DNA from 4 places in the Micromonospora sp. NPDC005174 genome. Region 4 is predicted to be linked to each of the others. Evidence: riboswitches for the same ligand, from Rfam matches in the RefSeq annotation. Region 4 holds a riboswitch; each other region holds the start of a gene.
The links. A riboswitch is a leader RNA that binds a small molecule or an ion and turns the genes downstream of it on or off. The one in region 4 is predicted to bind cyclic di-AMP.
Positions count from the first base shown of each region.

Region 1: linked by a shared signal. The riboswitch ahead of ABZU91_RS17900 (hypothetical protein) and the one ahead of ABZU91_RS07010 (hypothetical protein) in region 4 are both predicted to bind cyclic di-AMP.
Region 2: linked by a shared signal. The riboswitch ahead of ABZU91_RS12380 (C39 family peptidase) and the one ahead of ABZU91_RS07010 (hypothetical protein) in region 4 are both predicted to bind cyclic di-AMP.
Region 3: linked by a shared signal. The riboswitch ahead of ABZU91_RS20820 (NlpC/P60 family protein) and the one ahead of ABZU91_RS07010 (hypothetical protein) in region 4 are both predicted to bind cyclic di-AMP.

Region 1 is NZ_JBEXIJ010000015.1:39,087-46,330, forward strand. Features, by position in the region: gene ABZU91_RS17880 (STAS domain-containing protein) at 1-315, shown strand, start outside; gene ABZU91_RS17885 (hypothetical protein) at 331-516, opposite strand; gene ABZU91_RS17890 (SRPBCC family protein) at 647-1,099, shown strand; gene ABZU91_RS17895 (hypothetical protein) at 1,146-1,673, opposite strand; gene ABZU91_RS17900 (hypothetical protein) at 1,764-2,783, opposite strand; cyclic di-AMP (ydaO/yuaA leader) riboswitch at 2,837-2,968, opposite strand; gene ABZU91_RS17905 (SGNH/GDSL hydrolase family protein) at 3,224-5,059, shown strand; gene ABZU91_RS17910 (cation diffusion facilitator family transporter) at 5,167-6,084, opposite strand; gene ABZU91_RS17915 (AAA family ATPase) at 6,192-7,244, opposite strand, start outside.
Region 2 is NZ_JBEXIJ010000008.1:167,461-174,704, forward strand. Features, by position in the region: gene ABZU91_RS12370 (CDP-glycerol glycerophosphotransferase family protein) at 1-83, shown strand, start outside; gene ABZU91_RS12375 (alpha/beta fold hydrolase) at 80-826, opposite strand; gene ABZU91_RS12380 (C39 family peptidase) at 963-1,811, opposite strand; cyclic di-AMP (ydaO/yuaA leader) riboswitch at 2,045-2,185, opposite strand; gene ABZU91_RS12385 (hypothetical protein) at 2,470-3,240, opposite strand; gene ABZU91_RS12390 (hypothetical protein) at 3,453-3,905, opposite strand; gene ABZU91_RS12395 (acyltransferase) at 4,091-5,290, opposite strand; gene ABZU91_RS12400 (glycosyltransferase) at 5,538-6,701, shown strand; gene pseI (pseudaminic acid synthase) at 6,820-7,244, shown strand, end outside.
Region 3 is NZ_JBEXIJ010000019.1:1,247-8,490, reverse strand. Features, by position in the region: gene ABZU91_RS20825 (N-acetylmuramoyl-L-alanine amidase) at 42-1,997, opposite strand; cyclic di-AMP (ydaO/yuaA leader) riboswitch at 2,233-2,369, shown strand; gene ABZU91_RS20820 (NlpC/P60 family protein) at 2,382-3,422, shown strand; gene dcd (dCTP deaminase) at 3,483-4,061, opposite strand; gene ABZU91_RS20810 (pyridoxamine 5'-phosphate oxidase family protein) at 4,139-4,687, shown strand; gene ABZU91_RS20805 (zinc metalloprotease) at 4,765-5,748, opposite strand; tRNA gene ABZU91_RS20800 (tRNA-Gly) at 5,951-6,024, shown strand; gene ABZU91_RS20795 (hypothetical protein) at 6,099-6,749, opposite strand; gene ABZU91_RS20790 (dihydrofolate reductase family protein) at 6,896-7,244, opposite strand, start outside.
Region 4 is NZ_JBEXIJ010000004.1:119,460-126,703, reverse strand. Features, by position in the region: gene ABZU91_RS07015 (carbonic anhydrase) at 1-369, shown strand, start outside; gene ABZU91_RS07010 (hypothetical protein) at 448-1,470, opposite strand; cyclic di-AMP (ydaO/yuaA leader) riboswitch at 1,474-1,605, opposite strand; gene ABZU91_RS07005 (heavy metal translocating P-type ATPase) at 2,297-4,258, shown strand; gene ABZU91_RS07000 (metal-sensitive transcriptional regulator) at 4,263-4,559, opposite strand; gene ABZU91_RS06995 (copper ion binding protein) at 4,655-4,864, shown strand; gene ABZU91_RS06990 (hypothetical protein) at 4,879-5,829, shown strand; gene ABZU91_RS06985 (heavy metal translocating P-type ATPase) at 5,842-7,244, shown strand, end outside.

The DNA of each region.
Region 1 (7,244 bases), on a different contig from region 4:
ATCGCCCCACGGGGTGAGATCGACGTCGACACAGCGTACGAGGTTCGTGAGGCGATTGCGGAGGTGCTGGCCAAGAGCCGGCCGCTCCGCATCGAGCTGAACATGAGGCTGGTCACCTTCATCGACTCCGTGGGCATCAGCGCCATGGTCGCCGGCTTCCAGACCGCCGAGGTCAGCGGCGTCAAGCTGGTCGTCACCGAGCCGAGTCGGTTCGTGCACCGTCAGCTCTGGGTGACCGGCCTGCTCGGTCTCTTCGGCGCGCCGGAGCCCTACTTCGCCGGAGCCGCCACCCGCGAGGTGCTTCCCGGCGCCTGAGTGCGGCCACCACCGTCAGGACTGCTCGTCCAGACCGGTGAGGTCCACGTCGGTCACCTCGGTCACCGCCCCGAGCGCCAGGTTGTACACCTCGTCCAGCTCGTGGCGACTCAGGCGCTCATCGGGCACGTCCACGACCTCCTGCCGGGAGTCGTCCCGCCCGTCGTGCACGTACCCGCCGCTGCCGGAATCGCGGACCACGGCGTCCCCATCAGCCGGCCGTGGTGGGAACGCTGCGCGGATACCGGGACAACGCACGGTGTCCGTCCGGCCGATGCCAGCCGGGCGGGGGTACGGGACCATCGTGCGACCAGCGACGTCGGGAGACGGTGTGCTCAGCAGCGATACCTTCAGCTACACCGTCCAGGCCCGCTGCACACGTGCCGAGGCGGCGGCGTTGTTGAGCGACCTGACGCTTCAGGGTGAGCTGCATCCCCTGATCATCCGGGTCCGCGAGGTGGCGCCTCGTCCGGGCGCCCGCGCCAGCTACACGATCAACGACAGGCTGGCGGCCGGCCCGCTGCGCTTTCGCACCACCTACCAGGCGGACGTGCTGGTCAGTGAACTCGACGAGATCGTCACCGTGGCCCGCCAGTGGCCGGCCACCACCGTGCGCAACCACACCCGGCTGCGTGCCGACTCGGACGGGCTGATCCGCATCGACGTCGACATCACCCTGAGGGCGCCGACACCCCTGTTCCGGTACGCCTTCCGCCAGGCCCGGGCCGCCCACCTCGCCCTGGCGGCACGCCTCGCCACGGTCCTGGACACGCACGCGGCATGATCGCGCTCGATCCAGGAAGGAGTGGCGTCGACGCGGCTCGTGGCCACTACTTCCTGGTTGTCGCCTGACCCAACGCCGCGCCCCGTGCGGGCCGCACCTGCGCCGTGCCGCGCCGGGGTAGGCGTCCCCAGGGCTTGTACGTGGAGAGCACCGTCGCGATGATCATGAGGGTGGTCGACACCGCCGGCGCGATCACCAGGTCGGCGCGGCCCCGGGCGGGTAGCGCGGCGCCCAGCGCGCCAGCCTCCCGCAGGTTCGGGGTGAGCAGGAACAGCACCAGCCCGACCATCACCGTCGTGATGACGAGCTTGATGAGCACCCACCGGTAGCGCAGCAGGCCCCAGGGAGTGAGCAGGGCGCTGGCGACGCCGACGAGCCAGACGAGCACGCTCAGCGGCGCGAAGAGCACGGTGCCGACGAGCCTGGCGACCGGGTAGACCACGTTCGGATCGGCGCCGCGTTGTGCCGCGATGCCGAGAGTGAGCAGCACCAGGTCGGTCCCCAGCCAGCCGAGGGACGTGACCAGGTGCAGGGTGAGCAGTGCCTTGCGGGTGGCGGGCGCGATTCTCGGCATACCGGAATGCTCCCGGCCCGGCCCGCGGTCGTCGTCCGACCGCCGACGACGTCCGGGGTACGCCCGCTGACGTACCCCGGACGGTCCCGGTCAGTACACCGACAGGTGTACGTGGTTGGTGTGGTCGCTGGAGGGGTCGCCACCCGCCCCGCTGTACGACTTCCAACCGCTGCTGGGCAGCCAGATCTGGCGGTACCAGATCACGTACAGCACCGCGAGCCGGTCGGCGTTGCGGATGAAGTACGCGGCCAGGTTGTTGCCGTACGTCTTGTCGGCACCGCTGGCGTCCCCGCCGAACCCGCCCTTCGCCGCGGCGAAGTCGCAGGCCCGGCCCTTGGGGTGCTCGCCGGAGCCGCCGGAGCGGTGACAGGAGACGTAGTGGGTGAAGCCGGCGGCCTTGGCCTGGTTGAGCGCGTGCAGGGTGCGGGGGGTGATGCAGCCGCTGGCCGGGGTGGGGTCGTCGATGCTGCACGACTCGGACGGCCAGGAGCCGTTGGAGTTGCGCGGGGCGGGCTGGGCGTTGGCGGTGGAGGTGCCGCGGTTGGAGCTGGTGTCGGCGGCGGTGGTGCGCGCCTTCGTGGTGGCGACGGTCAGGGCCCGCTCGGCCTGCTCCTTGCGCTTGGCCATCACCTCGACCTGCTTGCGCTGTTCACGGATCTCGCCGTCGAGGGCGACGCGGGTGCGGTTCGCCTCGGCCCTGATGGTGTGCAGGTCCCGCAGCACCCGGTCCTCGTTGGCGGCCACCACGTCCAGCGCGGCCGCCCGGTCCATGAAGCCCTCGGGAGTGTTGCTGTTCAGCAGGGCCGAGACGGTGCCGAGGCGGCCGGTCCGGTACGCGACGCCGGCGATCTCGCCGACCTTGCCGGTGCGGACGGTCATCTCGGCCTCGGTGGTCTTCAGCTTGACCGCGAGTTGCTGTTGCCGCTGGACTGAGGTGTCCAGGGCGCGCTTCGCGTCCAGGTAGCCCTTGCTGGCCGCATCGAGCTGGGCCCGCAGCGCGGGTGTGCCGCCCTCCTCGTCGCTGTCGGGCGCTGCGGCGGCCCGCAGGCCGCCGGGGGGAGCGGCGGTGGCGGCGCCCACCGGGAGCGCGATGCCGAGAGTGACCATCATGACGATCAGGGCCGCGAGTCGGGCGGCGGGTGGTCGTGCTGGTGCCACTACGCATGTCCTTCCGTCAGCCGCCGACCGGGTTAGCTGACGGGTTCGGGACGGAAGATCCCTACCGCTGACGCGGATGCACCCCAGGAACATGGTTCCCCGGTTCGCCCTGTCGGGCGATTAGGCGGCGGCCACCACCGGCGCCGGGAGGCGCCGCCGGGTGGAGGCCGGGACCGAGCTTACCGGTATCCCTGGGGCTGGTTGTAGTCAATGTGACGGAAGGTGTCTCCGCCGCCACCATCGGTCGATGGTCTGCCCTGAGGTCCCTCTCGCGGCTCATGGGTGCTGGAGCGTGCGTCCCGTTTCGGGGACCTCCTGTACTGCTCACGCTGCCGGTAGGGTTTTTTTGTTTGGGCCGAGTGGCCAATCGACTTATCAGGATGGATCTAGTAGTGAAGCTTCGCAGATCGTTGGTTGTCTCGACGGTTGCCGTGCTCGTCGCGGCCGCCGTCATTCAGCCCGGTACGGGCGGCGCGGCGGCGTCCGCCACGACCACGGCAACAACCGCAACCGCAACCGCAGCCGACGGGTGGACCGGTACCTGGTCGACGGCGTACGAGAATGCCGGTGGGGTCTTCCCGGCGCAGACCACGACCCGCCAGATCGTGCGCACGAGCATCGGTGGCACACAGGCCCGACTTCGGCTGTCCAACGTGTTCAACACCAAGGCGCTGACGCTGCAGGACTTCCACGTGGCGCGTCGGTCCTCCGGCTCGTCGATCGTTTTGTCCACCGACAAGGCGGTGACCTTCGGTGGGAAGTCGTCGGTGACCATCCCGGCCGGCGGCGAGGCGGTCAGCGACCCGGTGTCCTTCCAGGTGCTCGCCGAGTCCGACGTGGCGATCAGCTTCTACGCGCCCACCAGGGCCGAGAACGTCTCCAGCAAGCAGTTCGCCTTCTCCGACCAGTACATGGCCAACGGCAACGTCGTCGGCGCCCAGTCGCTGTCGGTGATCCAGCAGTTCTCCAGCTACTTCATCGTCTCCGACCTGGAGGTGATCAACAGTGCCGCGACGGGCGCGGTGGTCACCCTGGGCGCGTCGATCACCGAGGGGCACAGCTCGTCCTACAACACCAACCACCGGTACCCGAACCTGCTGGCGGCCCGCCTCAACGCGTCCGGCCGCACGGTGGGGGTGCTCAACGAGGGCATCGCGGGCAACCAGCTCCTGGGTGTCGGGACCGGGCCGAGCGCGCTGGACCGCTTCGACCGGGACGTTCTCGGCCGGTCCGGGGTACGGTCCGTGATCTTCGCGGACAACCCGATCAATGACCTGGCCAGCGGCCGGGAGCCGACCGGCACGCAACTGATCAACGGACTCCGGCAGCTCATCGCCAAGGCCCACGGCGCCGGCATCGCCTTCTACTGCGCCACCCTCACCCCGTTCAACGGGCACTGGGCCTGGTCCGCGTCCCACGAGACCGCACGCAGCGAATACAACACCTTCGTCCGTAGCTCGGGTTCCGGTTGCGACGCGTACGTCGACTTCGACGCCGCCACCCACGACCCGTCCGCACCGACGAAGTTCCGGTCGGACATGGACTCGGGCGACCACCTGCACCCCAACGACCTGGGTATGGAGGCGATGGCGAACGCCATCCCGCTCACCCTGTTCGGTGCCGGCGCACCGGTTCCGACGCCGCTCACCCTGGCCCAGGCGGTCAACAACGTGGCGGTCTCCGCCGACGCCAACACCAATCCGGCGGACTTCGACGGCGGGGGCGCGAGCTTCTCCGCCGAGGCTCTGGCGACTGCCAAGCTGGTCCGCGGTGCGACTGTCACCCTCAACGGTGTCAAGCTCACGTGGCCGTCGAGCGCCGGTACCGGCCAGCTGGACAACGTCATCGCCACCGGCCAGACCGTCACGGTGTCCGGTTCCGGTAACACCCTCGCGTTCCTCTTCTCGGCGGCTCACGGCCAGGGCACCGGCACCGGCACGATCACGTACACCGACGGCACGACGCAGGCGTTCACCCTGACGTCGCCGGACTGGTTCGTGACCGCGACGCCCGCCGCGCCCACCACGTTGGTGGCCGTTGCCGCCTACCAGAACCGGCAGGGCAACACGCGGTACGACAGCCCGAGCGCGGTGTTCGGTGTCACCGTGCCGTTGGCTTCGGGCAAGACCGTCGCCCGGGTGACGTTGCCGGTCGCGGGCGTCGCTCCCGTGCAGGCGGGGACCCCCACCCTGCACATCTTCGCCGCCGCTGTCGGTACGCGTTCCTGACCGTGCCACCGCCTCCTTGGTGGGGCGGCATCGCCGGGGTCACCGTCCCTGCCTCGCGCGGGGCGGTGACCCCGGCGCTGCCCTGTCGTGGCTGACCGTGGACGACCTCACCACTCGACGGAGCCGCAGACGCCCGGGGCGGCCCCGGGCTCGATCTGCAACGTGGCGTGCTCGATGCGGAAGTCGTCCCGCAGGGCGGTACGCGCCGCGGTGAGCACCGCGCCGACCTCCGCGCCGGGTGCCATGGTCAGGTGCGCGGAGGCCACCTCCATGCCGGAGGTGAGCGTCCAGACGTGCAGGTCGTGCACCTCGACCACACCGGGCACCGCGGCCAGTCGGTCGTGCACGGCGGTGACCTGGAGGTGTTCCGGGGCGGCCTGCACCAGGATGCGGACGGCGGCGCGCCCGAGCCGCCAGGTGCGCGGCAGGATGAACACCCCGATGGCGACCGCGACCAGCGGATCGGCCCACCACCAGTCGGTGACCGCGATGAGCAGGGCCGCACCGATCACGCCGATGGAGCCGAGCAGGTCGCCCAGCACCTCCAGATAGGCGCCCTGCAGGTTGATGCTCTCCCGCGCGCCGGTGCGCAGCAGCGCGAACGCGATCACGTTCGCGAGCAGTCCGAGGACGGCCACCACGAGCATCGGGCCGCTCAGCACCTCGTGCGGGTTCCCGAACCGGCCGATCGCCTCGATCACCACGTAGACCGCAACGCCGGAGAGCAGGGCGGCGTTGGCCAGGGCGGCGAGCACTTCGAGGCGGTAGAGCCCGAACGTGCGTTGCGGATCGCCGGTGGCCCGTCGGGTGGCGGTGATGGCGGCGAGCGCCATCCCGATGCCGAGCACGTCGGTGAACATGTGCCCGGCGTCGGAGAGCAGGGCCAGTGAGCCGGTGTGGAAGGCGGCGACCGCCTCGACCACCATCAGGGCGGCGAGCAGTCCGAAGGCGGCCCAGAGCCGTCCCCGATGCTGGTGGGCGGCGTTGGCGACCGACCCGTGGTGGTGGTCATGACCTGCTCCCACGAAACCCACCCTCCGACGCCGCCCGGGACCGGGTCAAATGTATGCTCACATCGCTATGTGTGCAAGTGTAAGGACGGGCCCGCCCACGGACACCGCCAACGCGACACTCAGGCGGTCGGGTCGACGGTGGTGAGCCGCTGGGTGGCACGGGAGAGCGCCACGTAGAGCGTGCGCACGCCGGAGCCCGGATCGGCCCGGATCTCGCTCGGGGCGACCAGCACGACTCCGTCGTACTCCATGCCCTTGGCCTCCAGGCTGGTCACCACCTGGAGGCGCGTCGCGGCGAGCGCGCCGAGCCAACCGGCGACCTCGTCGCGGCGGGTGACCGGCGTGATCACGCCGACCGTGCCGTCGACCTCGGCCAGCAGGCCGGTGGCCGCCTCCACCACCGCGGCCTCGAGCCCGGCGGGCGGCACCACCAGCTCGACCGGGTCGACCCCGGTGGAGCGGACGGCGTTCGGCAGGGACAGGTCCGGATAGAGCCGACGGATCTCCGCCGCGGCCACCGCGAAGATCTCCGCCGAGTTGCGGTAGTTGGTGGTGAGCGTGAACTCGTGGCGCGGGCGCCGGCCCAGCGCCTGGTCGCGGGCCCGGGTCAACTCCTCGGGGTCGCCGGTCCACGCGGTCTGCGCCGGATCGCCCACCACCGTCCACGAGGCCAGGCGTCCCCGCCGGCCGATCATCCGCCACTGCATGGGCGAGACGTCCTGCGCCTCGTCGACCACCACGTGTGCGTACTCGCGGTAGTCCTCCGGCCGCTCCCGGGCCGCCGCCCGCGCCGCCTGCTGGCGGTCGGCGGCGGTGCTCAGCTCACGGACGCCGCCCGCGAGCAGGAACGGGTCGCGCCGGGCCCGCGCCGGCTTCGCCGGCTTACCGAGCAGCGCGTCCAGTTCGTCGAGCAGCGCCACGTCCGCGATGGTCAGGCCCGCGGTCTCCAGACTCTGGTACGCCGTGCCGAGCAGCCGGATCTCCGCGCCGGAGAGGATCCCGCCGGCGTACCGGCGCAGCCGATCCGGTCGGGCCAGCCAGCCGAGAACGTGTCGGGGGTGCAGGCGGGGCCACCACGCCTTGAGGAACTCCCGGAACTCCGGCCGCTCGGCGATCTCGCCCTCGAAGGCCCGCTGCTCGGGTAGCCGGCCGATGTTCAGCCGACGTGCCTG
Region 2 (7,244 bases), on a different contig from region 4:
AGTCGTACGCCGAGGGTTTCCTGACCGCGGCCCGCCGGGAGCTGACGTCGGCGCGGGAACTGCCCGCGCCCGCACCCGCCTAGCGGTACGGCTCCAGCAGCTCCAGCACCGCCGCCGGGTCCTCCAGATGGGCGTTGTGCCCGAGGCCGGGCAGCGTGACGACCGGTACCCCATACTCCTTGAGCTGCGCGTCGGTGACCATCGGGTCGTGCTCCCCGCGCGCCAGCACCACCGGCACGTCGGTGGCGGCCAACAGCCCGGCCAGGTCGGGCTCGCCGACGGCGAACGCGCTCGTGTCCATCGCGAGCCGCCAGCGGCCGTCGACCTGACGCAGGCCGGCGTCCACCATCGGGTGGTCCGGTGCGACGAGGCCGGCGAGACCGGCGACCCGCAGGTAGCGGCGGGCGGCCTCGGTGCGGGTGGCGTACCAGCCCACCGGACGGGCTGCCAGCTCCGCCGCACGGGTCAGCTCCGTGGGTGACCAGACCGCCTTGATGCCCAGCCCCACCACCGCGTCCACCGGCAGTCCGGCGGCGCGGGCCGCCAGCGCCACGCCGACCACACCACCGAGCGAGTGCCCGAGGACGACGAGGCGGTCGTCGGGGGTCAGGCCCTGCGCGACCCGCTGGGCGAAACCCTCGAAGGAGTACGACGGCAGTGGCGCCGACCAGCCGTGGCCGGCGAGGTCGGGTGCCGACCACCGCCCGGGCCAGTGCTGTTCCAGAAGTGGTGCCCAGGGCAGCCACACGTCACCTGTCGCCCCCATGCCGTGCAGCAGCAACAGGATCGGCTCACGGCCGGCTTGACCACCCGGTTCTTCCGCCACGGCCGCAGTCTCCCACGGTTCGCCGCCCGGTACGAGAGCCGTTCAGCGGCGGTCGCCGCCCGGCAACGAAGACGCCGCGGGCGCCGGCCCCTCGTGGGGACGCGGCGCCCGCGGCGTCGTGGGGTGTCCGCCTGGATCAGGCGGAGTAGCCCCGGCTGGTGATCCAGTTGGCCAGGTCGATCGTGGTGACCCAGTACGCCGGGTCGGCCGGGTTCGCCGAGTCGGCGATCCGCACGGTCCGGCCGTTGTCCTTGTAGCCCACGACGGCGATGTAGTGCCCGCCGCCGTAGGAGTGCCAACCGCCGTCGGTGTCGGTGGCGTCGCCGACGACGTTGGCCACCACGCCCCGGCCGTCGGTGATGGCCTTGACGACGTCGGCCGCAAGGCGGTCGATCTGGGCCGGGCTGGGCGCGCCCTCGAACATGCGGGTGCGGTACGGGGAGCCCTTCACCTCGGCGTTGAGCACCCGGGTGGTGTCCTCAGCCGAGTTGGTGCCCATCTCGGTGGTGCCCAGCTCGGCACCCAGCTCCTCCTGCGTACGGTCGATGCCGCTGGCGCTCAGGGCGTTGCGGGTGGCCGCCGGGCCGCAGTTGTAGTACGTGTTCTGCGCCTCGTAGTCGTAGTCGAGCACCTTGGTCGCGGGCGGCTTCGGCGGCGTCGGCTTACGGGTGAGGTCCGGGTTGCTCGTGGCCTTCGCGGCGGGCGACGCGGCACTGGTGGCCGGGGCGGCGGTGCTCGGCGCGGTGCTCGGCGACGGGGCCGCGGACCGGACCTCGCCACGGGAGGCGACGGTGTCACTGCGCATCTCGGCGACCGTGGTCGGCGTGTGCTGGCCGGCCGGGGCGTCGGCGGCGCCGGCGACCAGGGCGCCGGTGGTGGTGGCGATCGCGAGGGCCGCGGCGGAGGCGGCGACGATCTGGTACGGGCGCTCGGTCGCGAGACGACGGAGCTGGCGCTTCAGGGTGTGCTTCACGAGGTCCTCCACGGTTCGGGGGGTGAGCGGCACACCGGGGCTCGGCCGGTATCCGGGCAGGCGCCAGCGCGCGGGCCGTGGCCCGCGGATGGTGGACCGCTCAGGGGAACACCCGGCACGGCCGGGCGGGAAAGGCGGTGACCCTGGGGGTCAGCTCACCGTCACGAGGCGGATGAGCGGGGACACCGCGACGCCGTGGAGGCGGGGGAACAACTGTGGGGTCGAGGGGTGCTGCACGAGGATGGAACTCCTTCCGTCACCGCCTACCGGGTTAGCTGACGGATTCGGGCGGGAAGATCGCCCTACCGCGGGCCGTGGCTCGCGGATTCACCCCGGACTTACTGTGGGTCCCCGGTTCGTTGATCACGATTGAGCGGGTCGGCGCGGCGTCGCCTCCTGCGATCGGTTACCGCACCGGACGGGACGACAGTACTGGCCGGTGGGCACTCTGCCAAGCCGCGCCCACCTGCGTAAACATCGATTAGCCCCGCAATTTCTGCGCGTCTTGCCGCTGACGTGACTCGATGGGACAACCGGTTCCGCCGGGACCTGTGGGCGACAACCGGACAGGCCGCCGACAACGCCGCCGCAATGCCAGGAACAATGGCCCCCGATGATGCCGGTCGCCCGATTCCGCCGCCGGTGGCGCGCCTCACATAACGGATCGGGCTCAACCCGCCCGAGCCGGACGCCAGCGCGCCACGACTGCCGTACGGGACGCCCGCGTCGCCGTACGCCGTGACCGTGCCGGGCCCGGCCGCGACCGCACCGCCGCCGCGTACGCCTCCTCGGCGAGGGTGCGCGCCGACTCGGCGGCCACCTCCGCGTCCCGCCAGGCCGACCGCTCCCGCTGCACGGCCCCCCGGTGCTCCGCCAGCCTCGCGTCACGGATCGCCCGGACGAGCAGCACCTCCTGCTCCACCGGGTGTCGGCGGGGGTCCCAGCCACGCCGGTGCCCGAACACGTCACCGAGCTGCGCCATGGTCAGCTCCCCGCGCCAGTACGCCGCCATCGCGGCTCGGTGCAGATAGCGCTCCCGGGCCGCGTACTCGCCGGGGGTGTGCGGGGTCCGGGGAGTCGGCAACGCCCCTGCGGTGGCGACCCGGCGGGCCGCGGTGTCCGCCTCGTCGTACGCCGTCCACGCCTGCTGCGCCTCGTCCTGAGCGACCAGCCAGTCAGCGCGACGGCGTCGGGCGGTCCGCGCCGCTCGGGCGGCGGCGACGGCCACCTCCTCGGCGTACCGGCGCAGGTCGGCGATCTCCGCGGCGGCCAGCTCGCGGGCGGTGGGGGTCGGCGGCGTCGGGTCGGCCGCCGGCGAGTCCCGCTCCGGGCGGGCCACCAGTACGGCGAGGACCGTCAGCGCCAGCAGGAACAGGGCCGACCAGATGGCGGCGGCCTGGGGCACCTCGGTCAGGAACTGGTAGAAGACGACGGTTTCCATGGTCGGCTCCTCGGCATGAGCACGTCAGCGATGGGATGCCGCACGGCGAGGGTGCGGGCGGTGTGTCGTCAGGTGCGGTGGCGGGGCGCTCAGGTCGACGGCAGGCCCGTGGGCCCAATGGTCGGCCTGGGGGTCCGGTGGCCGGGTAGAGACCGGCGTCTGGCATACGACTCGGCGCTCGCCGGACGGCGTGACGCCCCGCCTGTGACCCGCTAGGCCGGCGGCGCTCGGGAGGCTCGGCTGGCCGGGCCGGCGGCTCGGAGCGAGGGCTCAGCGGCCGTGCGGGCCTGGTTGCCGGCCACCGGCGGGCCTGGCAGGACGGCCAAGGCATCCTTCAGCGCAGGCTGCGGGTCGACGGACCGCGCCGGCCCGGCGTCGGCCCGCGCCCCGGCGACCGGGTCCCCGCCGGCGTGCTGGGCAGCGGCCCGGCCGGAGAGAGCCGCGCGGTCGGTGACGGCGCGGTCGGTGAGGGCCGCGATCGACGGTCCGAGCGGCTCCGCGAGGGCGAGCGACCCGATGGTGGGCGGCGGGGCCGCTGCGGCCGATGCCGGCAGCAGCGCCGGGGCCGCGCCCAGGGCGAGCGACAGCACGGCGAGGCTGGTCAGCACCCGTGCCGCCCAGCGCGCCACCCACCACAGGGGACAGGTGAGCGCGACCGGGAGCACGTCCTCACGCTACCGTCGGGACCGCCCGGACGCATCGGCGACGGGCGTGTCGGCCCGCGCCGCGCCGACCCCGTCCGACCAGCGTGGACATGGTGGCGTGAGAGCCGGCTCTGGTGGGTGCCACCGCGCCCGTCAAGATCGTGCTCGATCGTTGATGTAGTGGCCTCAGTCGGCTCACGAGACCACTACAACCGGGATCGAGTGCGATCTTGCGCGGGCGCGCGGGCGGATTCGCCGGGGACGTCGGGGTCGACGCCTCCGGTCTCCGGGGCGCGCTGGTGGGGGACGATCGGCGCTCGACGAGTACGGCGCGGCGCGAGCCGGCGCATCATCGGCGTCTCGACGTAGCGGTGCAACAACCCGGCGAGCACCAGGTTCACAAGCAGGAACCCGAGCACCACCGCGGGCCCCTGCCAGCCCCGGAAGCCGGTCCCCCAGTCGCCACTGAGCCGGAGCACGCTGGTCATCACCAGCACGTGCACCAGATAGAACGCAAAGGAGACCTCGCCGAGCCAGACCAGCGGACGCGAGCGCCACGGCGAGCGCCGGTTCCGCACGTCGGCGTCGGCGGCGGCGGTGATCACCAGCAGGTACGCGACGGCGAGCAGGGTCGTCCACAACTCGGCGCGGATCCACTGCCCGGCGGCCACCCAGGTGCCCACGAAGATCGCGGTGGCGGTCGTCAGGCCAGGTCCGCGCCACAGACCCCGGAGCATCAGCTCGGCCGCCACCGCGCCCAGCCAGAACTCCAGGGACCGCACCGGCGGGAAGATCTGGGTGAACCACCAGCGGCTCGCCTCGGGCACCAGGTGCTGCGCCGGCCAGAGCGCGAGGATCAGCAGGGGCAGCGCGACGACAAGCGTCCAGAGCACCGCGGGTCGCGCCCGGCGCAGCAGGGGCAGTGCCAGCGGCAGGCAGAGATAGAAGAAGAACTCGCAGGACAGCGACCAGCTCACCGTGTTGACGCTGTAGAACCAGCCCAGCCGGGGGTCCCAGGCCTGCAACAGCAGCAGATTCTCCACGGCGACGGCCGGCAGGACGGGATCGGCGAACCACCAGGCGACAAGCAGCGCGGCGGCCCACAGCACCAGGTGGTTCGGGTAGATCTTCGCGACGCGGCGACGCCAGAAGGTCAGCCGCGAACCGCCCGGGCGGGCCGACCAGACCAGCACGAAGCCGCTGAGGATAAAGAAGAACTGCACCCCGGACAGGCCGAGGGTGAAGAGGGCGTCGACGACGGCCTTGTAGTCCGGCTCGGCGATGATCCGCATCGTCCCGGCGTGGAACCCGAAGACCAGCAGAGCGGCGATCCACCGCAGCCCGGTCAGTGAGGGCAACCGCGCGGGGGCGGGCGGCGCGGCCGGCGCGTCGGCGGTGCTCGTCATGCCGGGGTCCCGACGCTCCGCAGGGTCACCAGCACGTACGTCTCCTCCTGGGCCCGCAGCGTCGGACGACGCGACGGCGACGCCCGCGACGGCCCGGCAGGACCGCACCGAGGCACCCTACCGGGTCACTCCCGGGTGAACCGGGCGGCCGTTGTTAACCTTGCGCTTCGCCGGTGTTCAGGGACTCCACCATCGTCGGCCACGTGTGGTTCCGGGGCCGGCCACCCACGTCGTCAAAGGTGGCGAGGTGGTCAATGAGCCGACGCACGCGCCGCTGCTGAGCATCGTCGTGCCTGTCTACGGCGTCGAGGCGTACCTGTACCAGTGCCTCGAGTCGATTCGGGCGGACATCCCGGCGGGCGAGTCGGAGGCGGTCGAGCTGATCGCCGTGGACGACGCCTCCCCGGACGGCTGCGGCGCGATGCTGCGGTCCTACGCCGTCGGGCGCGACACCGTCCGCGTCGTACACCTGAAGGAGAACGTCGGTCTGGGGTTGGCCCGCAACGCGGGCCTCGACGTGGCCACCGGCGAGTACGTCTGGTTCGTCGACAGCGACGACTGGTTGCCACCGGGCACGATCGCGGCGGTGCTGGACCGGCTGCGCGAACACCAGCCCGACGTGCTGATGCTGGACCACCTGCGGGTGCACGAGGACGGCCGGCGGGAGGTCGACGCGAGCAGCCACCTGCTGCGCGGGGTGCCGGGCGTGGCCCGCCTGGCCGACCAGCCGCACCTGCTGCGGGTGCAGCACACGGCGTGGAACAAGGTGGTACGCCGGGCCTTCCTCGACGAGTTGGAGCTGCGCTTCTTCCCCGGCTGGTACGAGGACATCCCCTTCAGCCACCCCCTGCTGATCGGCGCGGAGAAGATCTCGGTGCTGGACCGGGTCTGCTACCTGTACCGGCAGGGCCGTCAGGGCGCGATCACCTCCACCCGCAGCGGCCGGCACTTCGACGCGTTCGGCCAGTACGAGCGGCTGATGGAGTGGGTCGCCCGCCGGCACCCGGACGAGGACCTGCGGGCCGAGCTGTTCCAATTGATGATCAGCCACTACCTGGTGGTGGTCGGCAACGACGACCGGCTGCACCCGCACCTGCGGCGCGCCTTCTTCCACCGGGTGGCCGAGCACTACCGCCGATACCTGCCCACGGGGGGCTATCCGATGCCGTCGGGCGTCACCGGGCTGAAGCACCGCCTGGTCGGACGCGGTGACTGGCTGGCGTACTCGGCGCTGCGGCAGGCGCACCGGGTCACCGGCCGGTGGCGACGGCCCAGCCCGGCCGGTGGCGCCGACTCGTCGACGGCCGACGAACCCTCCCGACCGGCGACGCCGGTGAGCAGGTCGAACGCCGGGCACACCGGCGGTACGGCGGACCGTTCGGACGCGTTGGCCGGCGGCCGCCTGCCGTGACCGGCCACGCACGGCACGCCGGCAGGGCCGAACCGGAGTTTTTCAGGTCGTCCGCCCGTCGGGGGACGACGACAGCACCACCGCACGTCGGTGCGGGCGTAGGGGAACAGAGGTCGGAATGACGTCGACAATCAAGATCGGACCGCACGTGGTCGGTGCCGGTGAGCGACCGTTCGTGGTCGCCGAGATGTCCGGTAACCACAACGGTGACCTGGACCGGGCGCTGTCCATCGTGGACGCGGTCGCCGAGAGCGGCGCGCACGCGCTCAAGCTGCAGACGTACCGGCCGGACACGATCACGATCGACGTCGACACCCCGGCCTTTCGCATCTCCGGTGGGCACGAGCTGTGGGGCGGGGAGAACCTGTACCGCCTCTACGAGCGGGCGCACACCCCGTACGAGTGGCACGCCCCGATCTTCGCGCGGGCCCGCGAGCGCGGGCTGACGGTCTTCTCGTCCCCGTTCGACGCGACCGCCGTGAGGCTGCTGGAGTCGCTGGACGCTCCGGCCTACAAGATCGCGTCGTCGGAGTTGGTGGACCT
Region 3 (7,244 bases), on a different contig from region 4:
AACGGCCCCCGGTCACACCGACCGGGGGCCGTCGTGGCTTCTCAGCGGGGTGCGCCCACCGGTGACGGCAGGAGCTGTACGTCGGCGAGGTCGACGTACATGATGCGATGACCGAACTGGATCTGCACGTACCGCTTCTCGCCCCGGATCACCGTCCAGTCGCCGGGGGACGAACCGTCGAACGTGCTGGCCCGGTAGTACTCGCTCTGCAGCACGGTGCCGACGGCGTACCGCTGACCGGCGGCGAGGGTGTACTGCAGTGGCGAGATCGTCTGGTAGGGCACGCCGGCCGGGTAGGCCGCCTGCTCCGGGTACGCCCGCCCGTACACTCCGATCGTCGCCCGGCCGGGCTTCGGGGTGACCACCATTCCGACGGTCCAGGCGGCGGTCGGCGCGGATGTCGGGTTGTGGAACCAGGCCCGCTGTCCGAGGTACCAGATGGCCGTCCAGTCGCCCTGCCGACCGGCCAGCGCGTACGTCTGGCCGGCGGAGGCGCGGGCGCCGTGGTCCGACACGTCCATCGTGTCCGGGGTGCCGTCGGGACGCAGCGCGATGTCGTTGACCAGCGGCGCGTCCGCCGACGGCGCGGTGTGCAGGATCACCGACGACGAGCCGCGCGGCGCGCACGGCGTCCCCGGGGTGACGCAGCCGGTGAACGCCGGCTGGTTGGTCGCGTAGTCGGGGTCGATCCGGACCAGCCCGGTGGCCGGGGTGCCGGTGTCGAGCCGTGGCGCGTGCAGCAGGTCGAGGTAGTGCGTCCAGTCCCAGTAGGGCCCCGGGTCCCAGTGCATCCCCCGCACGGTCGCCGCGGTGGTGCCGGGCACGTTGTCGTGGCCGATGATGTGCTGGCGGTCCAGCGGGATGCCCAGCCGCAGCGCGAGGTGCCGGACGAGCTTCGCCGAGGTCCGGTACATCGCCTCGGTGTACCAGGTGCCCTGCGCGGCGAAGCCCTCGTGTTCCAGCCCGATCGACTTGGCGTTGACGTACCAGTTGCCGGCGTGCCAGGCGACGTCCTTGGTCCGGACGTGCTGGGCGACGTGCCCGTCCACCGAGCGAAGCGAGTAGTGCCAGCTCACATAGGTCGGGTCCTGGACGAGTTGGAGCGTGGTCGCCCAACTCGCCTCGGTGTCGTGGATGACGATGTACTCGATCTTCTGCCGGGCGGGCCGGTCGGAGAGATCGTGGTTGCCGTAGTCGCCGTCGCCGAACGCCGCGTAGGGGGCGGGGATCCACTCACAGGACACCGTGGGCGGGCATTCCAGTCCGTCCGGGCGAGCGAGTCGCCGCAGGCCCAGCCGGTCCAGCCAGGATCGCTCGGGTCGTACGGCGCGGGCCGGCAGCGTGACCCGCTGGCCGTCGTCGGTCACTCGGGTCTGGCCGGTGCCGATCGTGGTGAAGACCTCGTCGGCGAAGGCCGCCGCGGCATCGGCGCTGTCCGCGCCGGCGTAGTGGGCCACCGCGCCGTACCAGGTGGCCGGGTCGGTGCCGGCGCCGACGGGCGCGCCCACCTCCCGTTGGTACGCGGCCAGCAGCGCCGCCCCGCCCCGGATGTTCGTCGTCGCGTCGGTGCGCAGCGCCTCGGTCGTGGCCCCGGTCAGCGTGGCGGCGGCGTCCACGGTCTGCAGGGCGGCGGTGGGCGGCGCGGGGTCGGCGGCCGGGGCGGGCGTCAGAGCGTGGCGGGAGTCGTCGCCACGCGGGTCCTCCCCCGGGGCGTCGTGGTGGCCGCGTCGGGGCAGAGCGGTCACGTGCCGGGCATCGGTCAGGTGCATCGGGCCGTAGCCGCCGCTGGTGCTCGGCGTACCGGCGTTGCTGTCCCAGCGGGACTCCAGGTAGGAGACGCCGAGCAGCACGTCGATCGGGACGCCGTACTCGGTCGCCGCGGCAGCGTACTGCTGCTGGCGGTCGGCGGCGGGCGCAGCGGAGGCGGGGCCGGTGTGCAGTGGTACGGCCGCTGTGGCGGTGAGGACCGCGACGGCGAGCAGGGTCGGACGCTTCATCGAACCCCCTACATGTGAACTGGTGTCAGTGCGGTCACCTTCGCGCCGCACGGGAGTCCACGTCAATACCTTTCCATGTTTCAAAACATGCAGAAAGAAACCTTCACCTACGCTCGGCGGCCCGCTCCAATCGGTACGGAGTGTCACGGACGCGTGGGTTGCGGATCGGTAACGGCCGTCTCTACTCTGGTCATTTGTCGGCCCGGTAGCAGGTCTGCCCATCCCGGGCGGTAACGGACCGACACCGCCGAGTCGCTTCCGAGCGAGCCGGGGACCCACGTTTCCCTGGGGTGAATCCGCAGCCACTGCGGTAGGGCGCCCACTTCCCGCCCGAACCCGTCAGCTAACCCGGTAGGCGGTCAGGAAGAAGGAGTACGGAACCCGGTGGCCCTTGATGCCCCGCGGCCGTCGTCCGAGCGGTCGGCTCCGGCCGACCCGACGTCGATCGCGCCGCGCCCACGCTGGTCCCGCTTCACCACCGCACTCGCCGCCCTGGTCGGCGTCGCCGTCGTCCTGACGGGCAGCGCCACGGTGGCCCAGGCCGACCCGTCCGTCGCCGAGATCGAACGGCAGATCGACGCCGACTGGAACAAGCTCGAACCGATCATCGAGCGGCACAACGCCACCCGAGCCGACCTGGCCCTCAAGCGCAAGCAGGCCGACACGCTCGCCGCTCGCATCGCGCCCCTGGAGCGCCAGGTCGACGCCGCGATGAACAAGGTGAGCGCGCTGGCCGTACGGGCGTACATGGGCCAGAACCTGTCGACCGTCAACACGATGCTCGGCAGCCGCTCGCCGAGTGAGGTGGTCGGGCAACTCGAGATGCTCGACCGGTTCGCCCACAACCAGCAGCAGGACGTCCGGCAGGTCGCCGATCTCCGCGACGAGCTGGCCCGGCAGAAGGCGCCGCTGGACGAGATGGTCGCCCAGCTGACCCGGACCGAGGCGCAGTTGGCGGCGAAGAAGAAGCAGATCAACGAGGAGATCGACCGGCTGCAGAAGCAGCGCCTCAAGGTGTACGGCAACGGCGGCGGCGGTCCGCTGCGTCCGGCGCCCTGCCCGGCCAGCTATCCGGGTGGCGCTGCCGGCATCGCGGTGAAGTTCGCCTGCGCCCAGATCGGCAAGCCGTACGTGTGGGGCGCCGAGGGGCCGGAGTCGTACGACTGCTCCGGGCTGATGCTGGCCGCCTGGGCGAAGGCCGGTGTGTCGCTGCCGCACAACGCCGCCGCGCAGAGCCGGGTGACCAGGAACGTCAGCAAGGGCGACCTGCGCCCCGGTGACCTCGTCTTCTACTACAGCGACATCCACCACGTCGGCATGTACGTCGGCAACGGCTGGGTGGTGCACGCCTCGCAGGCCGGGGTGCCCGTCAAGATGAAGAAGGCCGACGACGGGCCCATCCACAGCTACGGCCGTCCCGGCTGAGAAACGCGGGACGCGGTCGGGGCCCGTCGCGATCCGCTCGCGGCGGGCCCTCGTCGTCTCCTACCTCGTCGGCCAGGCGCGCCAGTTCTGCCAGGAACGACTCGGCGTCGGCCCCCGCTGACCCTGGTAACGCGACCCGTAGACCACCGAGCCGTACGGGTGCTCGGCCGGCGAGGACAGCCGGAAGATGCAGAGCTGGCCGATCTTCATGCCCGGCCAGAGGGTGATCGGCAGGTTCGCCACGTTGGACAGCTCCAGCGTCACGTGCCCGGAGAAGCCCGGGTCGATGAACCCGGCGGTGGAGTGGGTGAGCAGGCCGAGGCGGCCCAAGCTGGACTTACCCTCCAGCCGGCCGGCGAGCTGGTCGCCGAGCGAGATCACCTCCAGTGTCGAGGCGAGCACGAACTCTCCCGGGTGCAGCACGAACGGCTCGCCGTCGGGCACCTCGACCACCGAGGTCAGGTCGTCCTGCTGCATGGCCGGGTCGATGTGGGTGTAGAGATGGTTGTTGAAGACCCGGAACAGCCGATCGAGTCGTACGTCGATGCTGGAGGGTTGGACCAGGGTGGGCTCGAACGGCTCCAGGCCCAGCGTGCCGGCCTTGATCTCGGAGACCAGGTCGCGGTCGGAGAGCAGCATCGGACCACCTTAGCGAGGTGGGCGGTGACCAGCGTGTCGAGGTCGCTCCTCGTACATTTGTTCGATAGAATGCCCGCATGGCTTCCTGGTCCGATTTCGCCGCCGACGAGCCCCGCCTCGCCGATGGGATTCGCGTTCTCCTGCAGCAGTACGGGCCGGGCTTCGGCTACCTGGCCACGGTCCGCGCCGACGGTGGGCCCCGGGTCCACCCGGTCTCCCCGGTCATCACCGACGAGGGTCTGTTCTGCTTCATCATCGACTCGCCGAAGCGCCGCGACCTCGAACGGGACGGGCGCTACGCGCTGCACTCGTTCCCGCCGGAGGAGAGCGACGACGAGGCGTACGTGGCGGGCCGCGCCCGACCGGTCACCGATCCGGTTCGGGTGGCCCGGCTGGCGCAGAGCGCCCGGGCGGAGCCACGGGTCGACTGGCGGCTGTTCGAGTTCACCGTCGACGTGGCGATGCTGACCCGCCGTGAGCAGCACGGCCTGGGCATCGCGGTCGGTCATCCGGCCGTCCAGGTCTGGCTCGATCCGCAGAGCCCGCCGGCGGCGGTCGCGGCTCCGGCCGTACCGCAGACGCGCCCGACCCGCCGCAGCCGTGACGTCCAGTACACGGCCGCCTGACCACGGCCTGTTCCTCGGAAAGACGCCGGTGCCGGCTCCGTCACGAGGGAGCCGGCACCGGATGTACGTGCGGGGTGCTACGCCGCGCGGTACGCGTTCCACGCGGTCAGCATGCGGCTCGCCTGCCCCGTCGTGAACTGGTACATGCACGAGTCGTAGGTGTAGTCCATGAAGTTGGTGATCGGGTCCAGGCCGGTCGCCGAGCAGGTGTTCCGCCCGGTCGGGCACTGGTATGCAGGCGACGCCTCGGCCGGGGTGTCGCTGACGCCGTCGCCGGAGCCGCCGCAGCCACCCTGGAAGGTGTGGTAGAGGTTCAGCCAGTGGCCGATCTCGTGGGTGCCGGTGTCGCCCTGGTTGTAGTTGGTGGCGGTGCCGCCCGGCAGTGACTCGTTCAGCACGACCACGCCGTCCATGCTGCTCAGGTTGCGCTGCGGGAAGGTCGCCCAGCCCAGCAGGTCGTCGCTCAGCTCACCGAGGTAGATGTTGAGCGTGTTCTTGCCGCCGACCCGCAGCGACGACTTCATCGACCGCTCGGCGGACGAGCCGTCGACGATCGGGTACCAGGACGTGTTCGTCACCCGATTGATCTTGTCGAGCCGGAACGCGAAAGCGGTGGTCGCGCCGCCGGTCCCGCCCGCGTAGGCCTGGTTGAGCACGCTGATCTGCGAGGTGATCATCGAGTCCGGGATGTTGCCGCCGGCCCGGGTGCTGTTCTCCTGGATCACGTGCACCACCACCGGGATGGTGACGGTGGCCAGCGTCGTCGCGCCGGCGCCGGCCCGGTAGTTGGCCCGTTCACGCAATGCCGCCGCAAGGTCGGCGTCCCGCTCGCGGACCTGCTTGGCGGTCAGCTCGTTCGGCTCGTGCAGGGCTGCGGCGCCGGGCTTCGCCCGGGCATTGGCCTGGCTGCCGGCCGGCCCCGAACAGGCGCCGCCCGGCGCTGCGGAGGAGGCCGAAGCAGCCGGAACGACGCCCACCGCAGCGGTGCTGAGCAGCAGCGCGAGGGTCGTCGACGCGACACCGGCGACACGCCGGGTCAGCAGGTTGGGACGGAGTCCCATGGGCCCACCTCTTTCTGGCGGCGCGGCAGGGGGTGTGTCACGCCATGGCTGGCAACGTGTGGCAGACGTTACAACCCATCGATGCATTTGAGAACGGCCATATGTTGCCGTCTGGAAACTTCTTCGCGGTGGGCGTGGTCAGCTGGCGCGCGGGGGTGGCTGGGTGCACGGGCGCGACGACTCGGGTACAGTGGTGCCGCTCGCGGGTGTAGTTCAATGGCAGAACATCAGCTTCCCAAGCTGACAGTGCGGGTTCGATTCCCGTCACCCGCTCCACGCACGGAAGCCCTGGTCAGGACACATGTCCCCCCAGGGCTTCCGTCGTTCTGGACCGTGCTGAGATCGTCCGGTCAGTTGAAGGGCTCGACACGCGGCTCGGCGGGGCACACGGGGATGTTGCCGTTGTGCCCCTCGGGCTCCAGCGTCGAGCCCTTCACCCATCCGGAGTACTGGTCGTGAGCGGTGGGGGCGAACACCTGGGTCGCCTTCAGCTTGTTGTTGGGCCAGGCAATCTTGAACCAGACCGTGTCCTGAACCTCGCCCGGCACCCCGGTGAAGTCGGAGTGAGCCAGGCATCGGGCGTACACGGTGGTATTGCCCTTCGCCACGCCCAGCCGGCACTTGACCGTAGGGTCGCAACCGCAGTCCTGTTCCTTGCAGGGGCGCACGACCGCTCCCATGTCGACGCCGCTCTCACCCCAGGTATTGACGGTCCGAAACGGCCACGGCCCGGTTCCGGTGGGAGCCTGATTCGTCGTGGGTAGCGGCTCACCCTGCGGATTGTTGCAGTTGATCTGACTGCCCTTGATCACGCCGCAAGGGCTGTTGTTGACCGTGTCCCCGCTGCCCTTGTCCGGCTCGAACAGGGCGAAGATTCCGGCGATCAGTGCCCCGATGGCAGCAGCAGCGACCACGCCGACAAGCCCGATCATCGCGGCCTTGTTGTCCCTGATGGTCTTGGGCCTGGTGGTCCTGTCCTGGGTGGTCTTGTCCCGCGTCATCGTTCCTCCCCTGCAGGGGTGAGTTTCTTTCTACTGCCGAGTTACCCAGACGCAGGGGTGCACAACTCCATGTGATGGAATTGTTACTCAAGGTGATCGATTTACCCGGGCTTCACGTGCAGCCTGCTAGAAGCCCGGCGTCTGCGTCACCGCCTCCAGAACAGCAGGTGGGTGACTCCGCTGGGGCTGGGCACCGACTCCAGGTGAAAGCGGTCGAGCAGCTCGTCAGGGCTCTCCCACAACCGTTCGCCCCGGTGCAGGTCGACTGGCGCGACGGCGATGTGCATGGTGTCGACCAGGTCGGCGTCGAGGAACGCACGGATGGTCGCCACCCCTCCACCCAGGCGTACGTCCCGGCCGTCGGCTGCCTCCTTCGCCCGGGCCAGCGCCTCGGCCGGGCTGGCGTCGAGGAAGTGGAACGTGGTGTCGGACAGGGCGAACGACGGCCGTACGTGGTGGGTGAGCACGAAGACCGGCGTGTGGAACGGCGGGTTG
Region 4 (7,244 bases):
GAGTACGCCGTGACCGTGCTCGGCACCCCGCTCGTGGTGGTGCTCGGTCACGACTCGTGCGGCGCCGTGCAGGCGGCCCGCGAGTCCGCCGCCACCGGCATCGCGCCCCCGGGGCACCTTTCCGCGGTGGTCGACGCCGTGCTGCCCAGCCTGCGGCGCGCCACCGCCGAGGGCGTGGACGACATCGACGGCATCGTCGACATCCACATCGCACAGACCGTCGAGACACTGCTCGAGCAGTCCCCCGTGCTGGCCGGCGAGGTGGCGCGGGGGCGGTGCGCGGTGGTGGGGATGTCGTACCGGCTCGCGGCCGGAGTGGTGCGGCCCGTGACCCCCGTACCGGCCGAGGCCGCGACGACCGACGCCTGACCCGGCCGGTCCGCACCGAACACGTCCGAGGGCCGCCCCGCTGAACGCGGGACGGCCCTCGGACTGCTGATCACCGGGTCAGAGCAACGACATGTGTACGTGGTCGGTGTGGTTCGACGGCCCGCTGTACGACTTCCAGCCGGTCGCCGGCATCCAGATCTGCCGGTTCCAGATCACGTAGTAGATGCCGAGCCGGTCGGCGTTGCGGATGAGGAATGCGGCCACGTTGTTGCCGTACATGCGGGTGTCGTTGTTGTGCCACGGGCTGAAGCCGCTCTTCTGCAGCGACCAGTCACAGGCGCGGCCCTTCGGGTGCTCGTACGGTCCACCGTTGCGGTGGCAGCCCACGAACCGGTTGAACCCGGCCCGCTTGACCTCCTTGTACGCGTGCAGCGTGCGCGGCGTGATGCAGCCTGAGGTGGTCGGGTCGTCCTCGCTGCACGACTGCGCCTTCCACTCGCCGTCGGCGGTGCGACCCGGGCCGATCCGGGCGACCGGCGAGATGGCGTCGACCAGGCCACCGGTGAAGCCCTGGCCGCCGACCAGCGCGAGCGCCTTGTCCGCGTCGCGCTTGTCCTTGGCCATCAGGGCGGTCTGCTTCTGCTGCTCCCGTACCTCCGCGTCGAGGGCCAGCTTGGCCTGCTCGGCGCGGGCCTTCACGGCGTTGACCTCGGCGAGCTTCTTCTCGTTGACCATGTTCATCTCGTCGAGCGCCGCAGCCCGTTGGACGAACGAGTCCGGAGCGTCGCTCTCCAGCAGCATCGCGATCGCGCCGACACGCCCGGTCCGGTACGACTGGGCGGCGATCTGCCCGACCTGCGGGGCCAGCGCCGCCAGGTCGGCCTTGGCCCGGTCGACCTCGGCCGCCAGTTCGACCTGCCGCTTCTTGGACTTGTCCAGCTTGGACTTGGCCGCCACGTAGTCCCGGTTGGTCTGCTCGATGACGTCATTGAGCAGCTTGGGCTCGTCGCCGTCCTCCTCGTGCCCGGACGGTGTGGGGGTCGTCGGGGCGGCGTGGGCCGGGAGGGGCCCGGCGAGCACGGTCAGCGCGGCGAACACGGCCACCACGGGCGTCAACCAGCGGCGTAGGGGTGCCGTCACAATCTTCCCTTCCGTCGACCGCCGACCGGGTTAGCTGACGGGTTCGGGGCGGAAGTGGCCCCTACCGCTGTCGCGGATTCACCCCACGTACCTGGGTCCCCGGCTCGCCGGTTGGCGATTGGGCGGTGGCACCGCAGGCGCCGCTGCGCGCCTTCGTCGGTGACCGGCAGCGAGGTTACCCGAGAGTCCACCGCCTGAGCTACGTCCCGATGCCGACTAAAAGCGTCATTTCGCCATGGCGTTGAGTGACCAGTGACGCGGTTCTCAGGGCGGGTGCCCGATCCGGTCACGCTGAGGAGTGTCACCATGCCGTATCCGTGCTCCTGTTCGGCTCTGGCCACCCGGTGGCGGCGGTGGATGGGGAAGCGCCGTCTCGCGGCCACAGCACCAGCGCGACGACGACGGTTAATGCGAGACTCCCAACGATCCGGTGCGGGGTACGTGCCGGCGGGCCGTCCGGTTCAGCTCTGCGGGACGAACGCGGTGCCGAGCGCCGCAATTCGCGGGCTGACGATTCGGCGATCACGGAACGTGACCGGCGGGCCCGGTTGGCGGGCAGCGGCGCGCGACCGGGACGACACGGGCGCCCTACTGTTCGGCGGGATCGGAGGGGTCATCGTCGCAAGATGCTAACCAGCGCGCCTGGGTGTCGCAGGTCGTGGCGGAGTGTCGGACGGTCGAACCGCTGACACCGCCCCGTCGGGGGCGGGAGGGTGGAGTCATGCCCGCGCCACCGCCTGACCCCGAGCACCACCGGCACACCGCGCCGGCGACGGACCACCGCCGGCACGCCGGGCACGACCGGCACGCCGGGCACGACCCGGCGATGTTCCGTCGCCGGTTCTGGGTCTGTCTGGTGCTCACCGTGCCGGTGGTGCTGAGCAGTCACCTGGTGGTGGACCGGCTCGGGCTCCGGCTGGACGTGCCGGGTCGCTCCTTGGTGGGGCCGGTGCTCGGGTCGGTGGTGTTCCTCTGGGGTGGCTGGCCGTTCCTGGTCGGCGCGGTACGGGAGGTGCGGGATCGCACGCCCGGCATGATGCTGCTGGTCGCGATGGCGATCACAGTGGCGTACGCCGCGTCGCTGGCCACCAGCCTGGGTGCCTTCGACCTGGACTTCTGGTGGGAGTTGGCGGCGCTGGTCACCATCATGCTGCTGGGGCACTGGCAGGAGATGAAGGCCATCGGGCAGGCCCGAGGGGCTCTGGCGGCACTGGCGGCGTTGTTGCCCGACGAGGCCGAGCGCGTGGTGGCGGACGGGCAGGTCGAGCGCGTGCCGGTGGGCGCGCTGAGGGTCGGCGACGTGGCGCTGGTCCGCCCCGGAGGTCGGGTACCTGCCGACGGTCGGATCGTCGACGGCGACGCCGAGTTGGACGAATCGATGATCACGGGCGAGTCGCGCCCGGTCGCCCGGTCGGTGGGCGAACGGGTGGTTGCTGGCACGGTCGCCACCGACTCGGCGATCCGGGTCCGGGTCGAGGCGCTGGGCGACCAGACCGCGCTCGCGGGCATCCAGCGCATGGTCGCGGAGGCGCAGCGCTCGGGAGGGCAGGCCCAACTGCTCGCCGACCGGTTCGCCGCCGCGCTGTTCTACGTGGCCACCGGTATGGCCGTGCTCACCCTTGTGGTCTGGACCGCGCTCGGCGAGCCCGACCAGGCGGTGGTGCGTACCGTGACCGTTCTGGTGATCGCCTGCCCGCACGCGCTGGGCCTGGCCATCCCGCTCGTCGTCGCGCTCTCCACGGCGTCGGCGGCGCGGGGCGGGATCCTGGTCAAGGACCGGATGGCGTTGGAGCGCATGCGGACCGTCGACGCGGTGCTCTTCGACAAGACCGGCACGCTGACCCGGGGTGGGCATGCGGTCACCGACCTGGTGACGGCCCCCGGGGTGGGGCGGGACGAGGCGTTGCGGACGGCCGCCGCTGTGGAGTCCGACAGCGAGCATCCGCTGGCCTGGGCGATCGTGGCGGCGGCCGGGCCGGGCGGCCCGGCGCGGGCTGTCGACTTCCGGTCGCTGCCGGGCCGCGGGGTGCGGGCCACCATCGACGGTACGGAGTACGCGGTGGGCGGACCGGCCCTGCTGCGGGAGCGGGGCGGGCCGCTGCCGGACGATCTGCGGGAGGCGACCGGACGCTGGTCGGCACGCGGTGCCGTGGTGCTGTACCTCCTGCGGCTTCCGGACACCGTGCTCGGGGCGTTCGCGCTGACCGACGAGGTACGCCCGGAGGCCCGGCAGGCCATCGCCGAGCTGCGGGCCGCCGGCGTCCACACCCTCGCCATGATCACCGGGGACGCGCGGTCGGTGGCCGAGTCGGTGGCCGCCGACCTCGGTTTCCGGGCCGGCGTGGACGAGGTCTTCGCCGAGGTGCTGCCGGCAGACAAGGACAGCTGGGTGGCGGAACTCCAGCGGCGCGGACTGACGGTGGCGATGGTCGGCGACGGGGTGAACGACGCGCCTGCGCTGGCCCGCGCGGACGTGGGCATCGCGATCGGGGCGGGGACCGACGTGGCGATCGAATCCGCCCAGGTGGTGCTTGCGTCGTCCGATCCGCGCGGTGTCGGTGCCGTGCTGAGGCTGTCCCGGGCGTCGTACCGCAAGATGCGGCAGAACCTGGCCTGGGCCGCGAGCTACAACGTGGTGGCGCTGCCGCTGGCGGCCGGGGTGCTCGCCTGGGCCGGGGTGGCGTTGAGTCCGGCGTTGGCGGCGGTGCTGATGTCCGCGTCCACGATCGTGGTGGCGCTCAACGCCCAGTTGCTGCGCCGGGTACGCCTCGAACCGGAGCGGGAGTGACGGCTCAGCCGCGCTTCATCAGTCGGCCGACGGCCGCCATCATCTCGCTGGCCATCTCGTCGGCCCGGCCCTCGGCCGCCCCCTCGTGCATGCAGTGCCGGGCGTGCCCGTCGAGCAGGCCCAGGGCCACCTTGTCGAGCGCGGCCTGGATCGCGGAGATCTGGGTGAGCACGTCGATGCAGTAGCGGTCCTCGTCGACCATCTTCTCGATGCCCCGGACCTGCCCCTCCACGCGGCGGAGCCGCGCGAGCAGTTGGTCCTTGCTGGCGGTGTACCCGCGGATCGGGGTGGGTGCGGTCATAGCGACGAGAATAGCGTACCCCTGGGGGGTATGGTAACGTCCCTTCCTGCCGGGATACCCCCACCGGGTACCGGTACGATGAGAGGAGCGGTTCGATGGTCGACACGACGTACCAGGTGCGGGGTATGACCTGCGGGCACTGCGTCAGCGCGGTCAGCGCCGAGGTGGGCGCGATCGCGGGCGTGCGTGACGTGCGGGTCGATCTCGCCGCCGGTCAGGTCACCGTCAGCAGCGAGCAGCCCGTGGACACCGAGGCCGTCCGGGCGGCGGTCGACGAGGCCGGCTACGACCTCGTCGAGGCGTGAGCGGAGGGCCCGGGATGACCACGGTGACCAGGTTGGGCGCCTTCACCCTCGGCCTTGCGGCGATCTTCGGCGCGGCCTACGCGGTCGGTCGGGTGGTCGACCCGGCCGACCCGGTCGCGCAGAGCGTGCCCGAGGTCGTCCGCACCCCGGGCCCCACCACGAGTGACGAGACCTCCGACCTCGTTCCCGGCGGGTTGCTCGTCTCCGATCGGGGCTACACGCTCGAACCCGTCGTCGCCCCGTCCGGCGAGTTCGCGTTCCGGATCGACGGGCCGGACGGTCGGCCGGTGACCAGGTACGACGTGGCGCACGACAAGCGGATGCACCTGATCGTCGCCCGCCGGGACCTGTCCGGCTTCCGCCACGTCCACCCCGACCTCGCCCCGGACGGCACCTGGCGGGTCGACACCCCGCTGGCCGGTGCCGGGCAGTGGCGGGCGTTCGCCGACTTCACCCCGACCGGGGGCGAGCCGTTGACCCTCGGCGTCGACGTGGCCGTCCCCGGCGAGCCGACCGAAGCGCCGCTGCCCGCCCCGGCGACCAGCACCACCGTCGACGGTTACACGGTCACCCTGGCCGGCGCGCCGCAGCCGGGCCGCACCTCGGCGCTCACCCTGACGGTGAGCCGCGCCGGGCAGCCGGTCACCGACCTGGAGCCCTACCTGGGGGCGTACGGGCACCTGGTGGCGCTGCGGCGGGGTGATCTCGCGTACCTGCACGTGCACCCGGATGGGACTCCTGACGACGGACGCACACCGCCCGGCCCCGCCGTCACCTTCCTCGCCGAGGTGCCCTCGTCCGGCACCTACCGGCTCTACCTCGACTTCCAGCACGGCGGGCGCGTGCACACCGCCGAGTTCACCGTGGTCGTCGGCACCTCCACCACCACGACCGCGCCCACCCCGAGCGGACCCGCGCCGACCGGGAGCGCCGACCACGGCACCCCCGGGCACGGGCACAACTGACGGGACCAGACGATGACCACCACCAGCAGACCGCTGCCCGAGGCACCGAACCGGATCGAACTGGCGATCGGGGGGATGACCTGCGCCGCGTGCGCCGCGCGGGTCGAGAAGAAGCTCAACCGGATGGACGGGGTCAGCGCCACCGTCAACTACGCCACCGAGAAGGCGACCGTCCGGTACGCCGCCGACGTCACCCCGGACGACCTGATCGAGACCGTCCAGAAGACCGGTTACACGGCTGCGCTGCCGGCACCGCCGACCGCCGAGCCGCCGATGGAGGACCCGCTGCGCCTGCCGCGTACCCGGCTGTGGGTCTCGGCGGTCCTGAGCGTGCCGGTGGTCCTGCTCGCCATGGTGCCACCCTGGCAGTTCGACTACTGGCAGTGGCTCTCGCTGACGCTGGCCGCCCCGGTGGTCGTGTGGGGTGGGCTGCCGTTCCACCGTGCGGCCTGGACCAACCTGCGGCACGGCGCGGCCACCATGGACACGCTGGTCTCGCTGGGCACGCTCGCCGCGTTCGGGTGGTCGCTCTGGGCGCTCTTCCTCGGTGACGCCGGCATGCCCGGCATGACCCACCCGTTCCGCTTCGCCATCAACCGCAGCGACGGCGCCGGCAACATCTACCTGGAGGCGGCCGCCGGGGTCACCGTGTTCATCCTGGCCGGTCGGTACTTCGAGGCCCGGTCCAAGCGGACCGCCGGCGCGGCCCTGCGCGCCCTCCTCGAACTCGGCGCGAAGGAGGTGGCGGTGCTGCGGGACGGGGTGGAGACCCTGGTCCCGGTGGACCGGCTCGCCGTCGGTGACCGGTTCGTGGTCCGCCCCGGCGAGAAGATCGCCACCGACGGTGTGGTCGACGAGGGCACGTCCGCCGTCGACGCGAGCATGTTGACCGGCGAGTCGGTGCCGGTCGAGGTCGCACCCGGCGACGCCGTCGTCGGTGCCACGATCAACGCGGGTGGCCGGCTGATCGTCACCGCCACCCGGGTCGGTGCGGACACCCAACTGGCTCGGATGGCCGACCTCGTCGAGCAGGCGCAGAGCGGCAAGGCGGCCGTGCAGCGGCTCGCCGACCGGATCTCCGGGGTGTTCGTGCCGATCGTCATCGCCCTGGCCGTGGGCACCCTCGGCTGGTGGCTCGGCACCGGTGCCGGCCCGACCGCCGCGTTCACCGCCGCCGTAGCTGTGTTGATCATCGCCTGCCCGTGCGCCCTGGGCCTGGCCACCCCGACCGCGCTGCTGGTCGGCACCGGTCGAGGCGCCCAGCTCGGTGTGCTGATCAAGGGGCCGGAGGTGCTGGAGTCGACCCGCCGGGTGGACACCGTCGTGCTGGACAAGACGGGCACCGTGACGACCGGCCGGATGACGCTGGTGGGCGTGACGCCGGCCAGCGGCGAGGACCGGGAGGAACTGCTCCG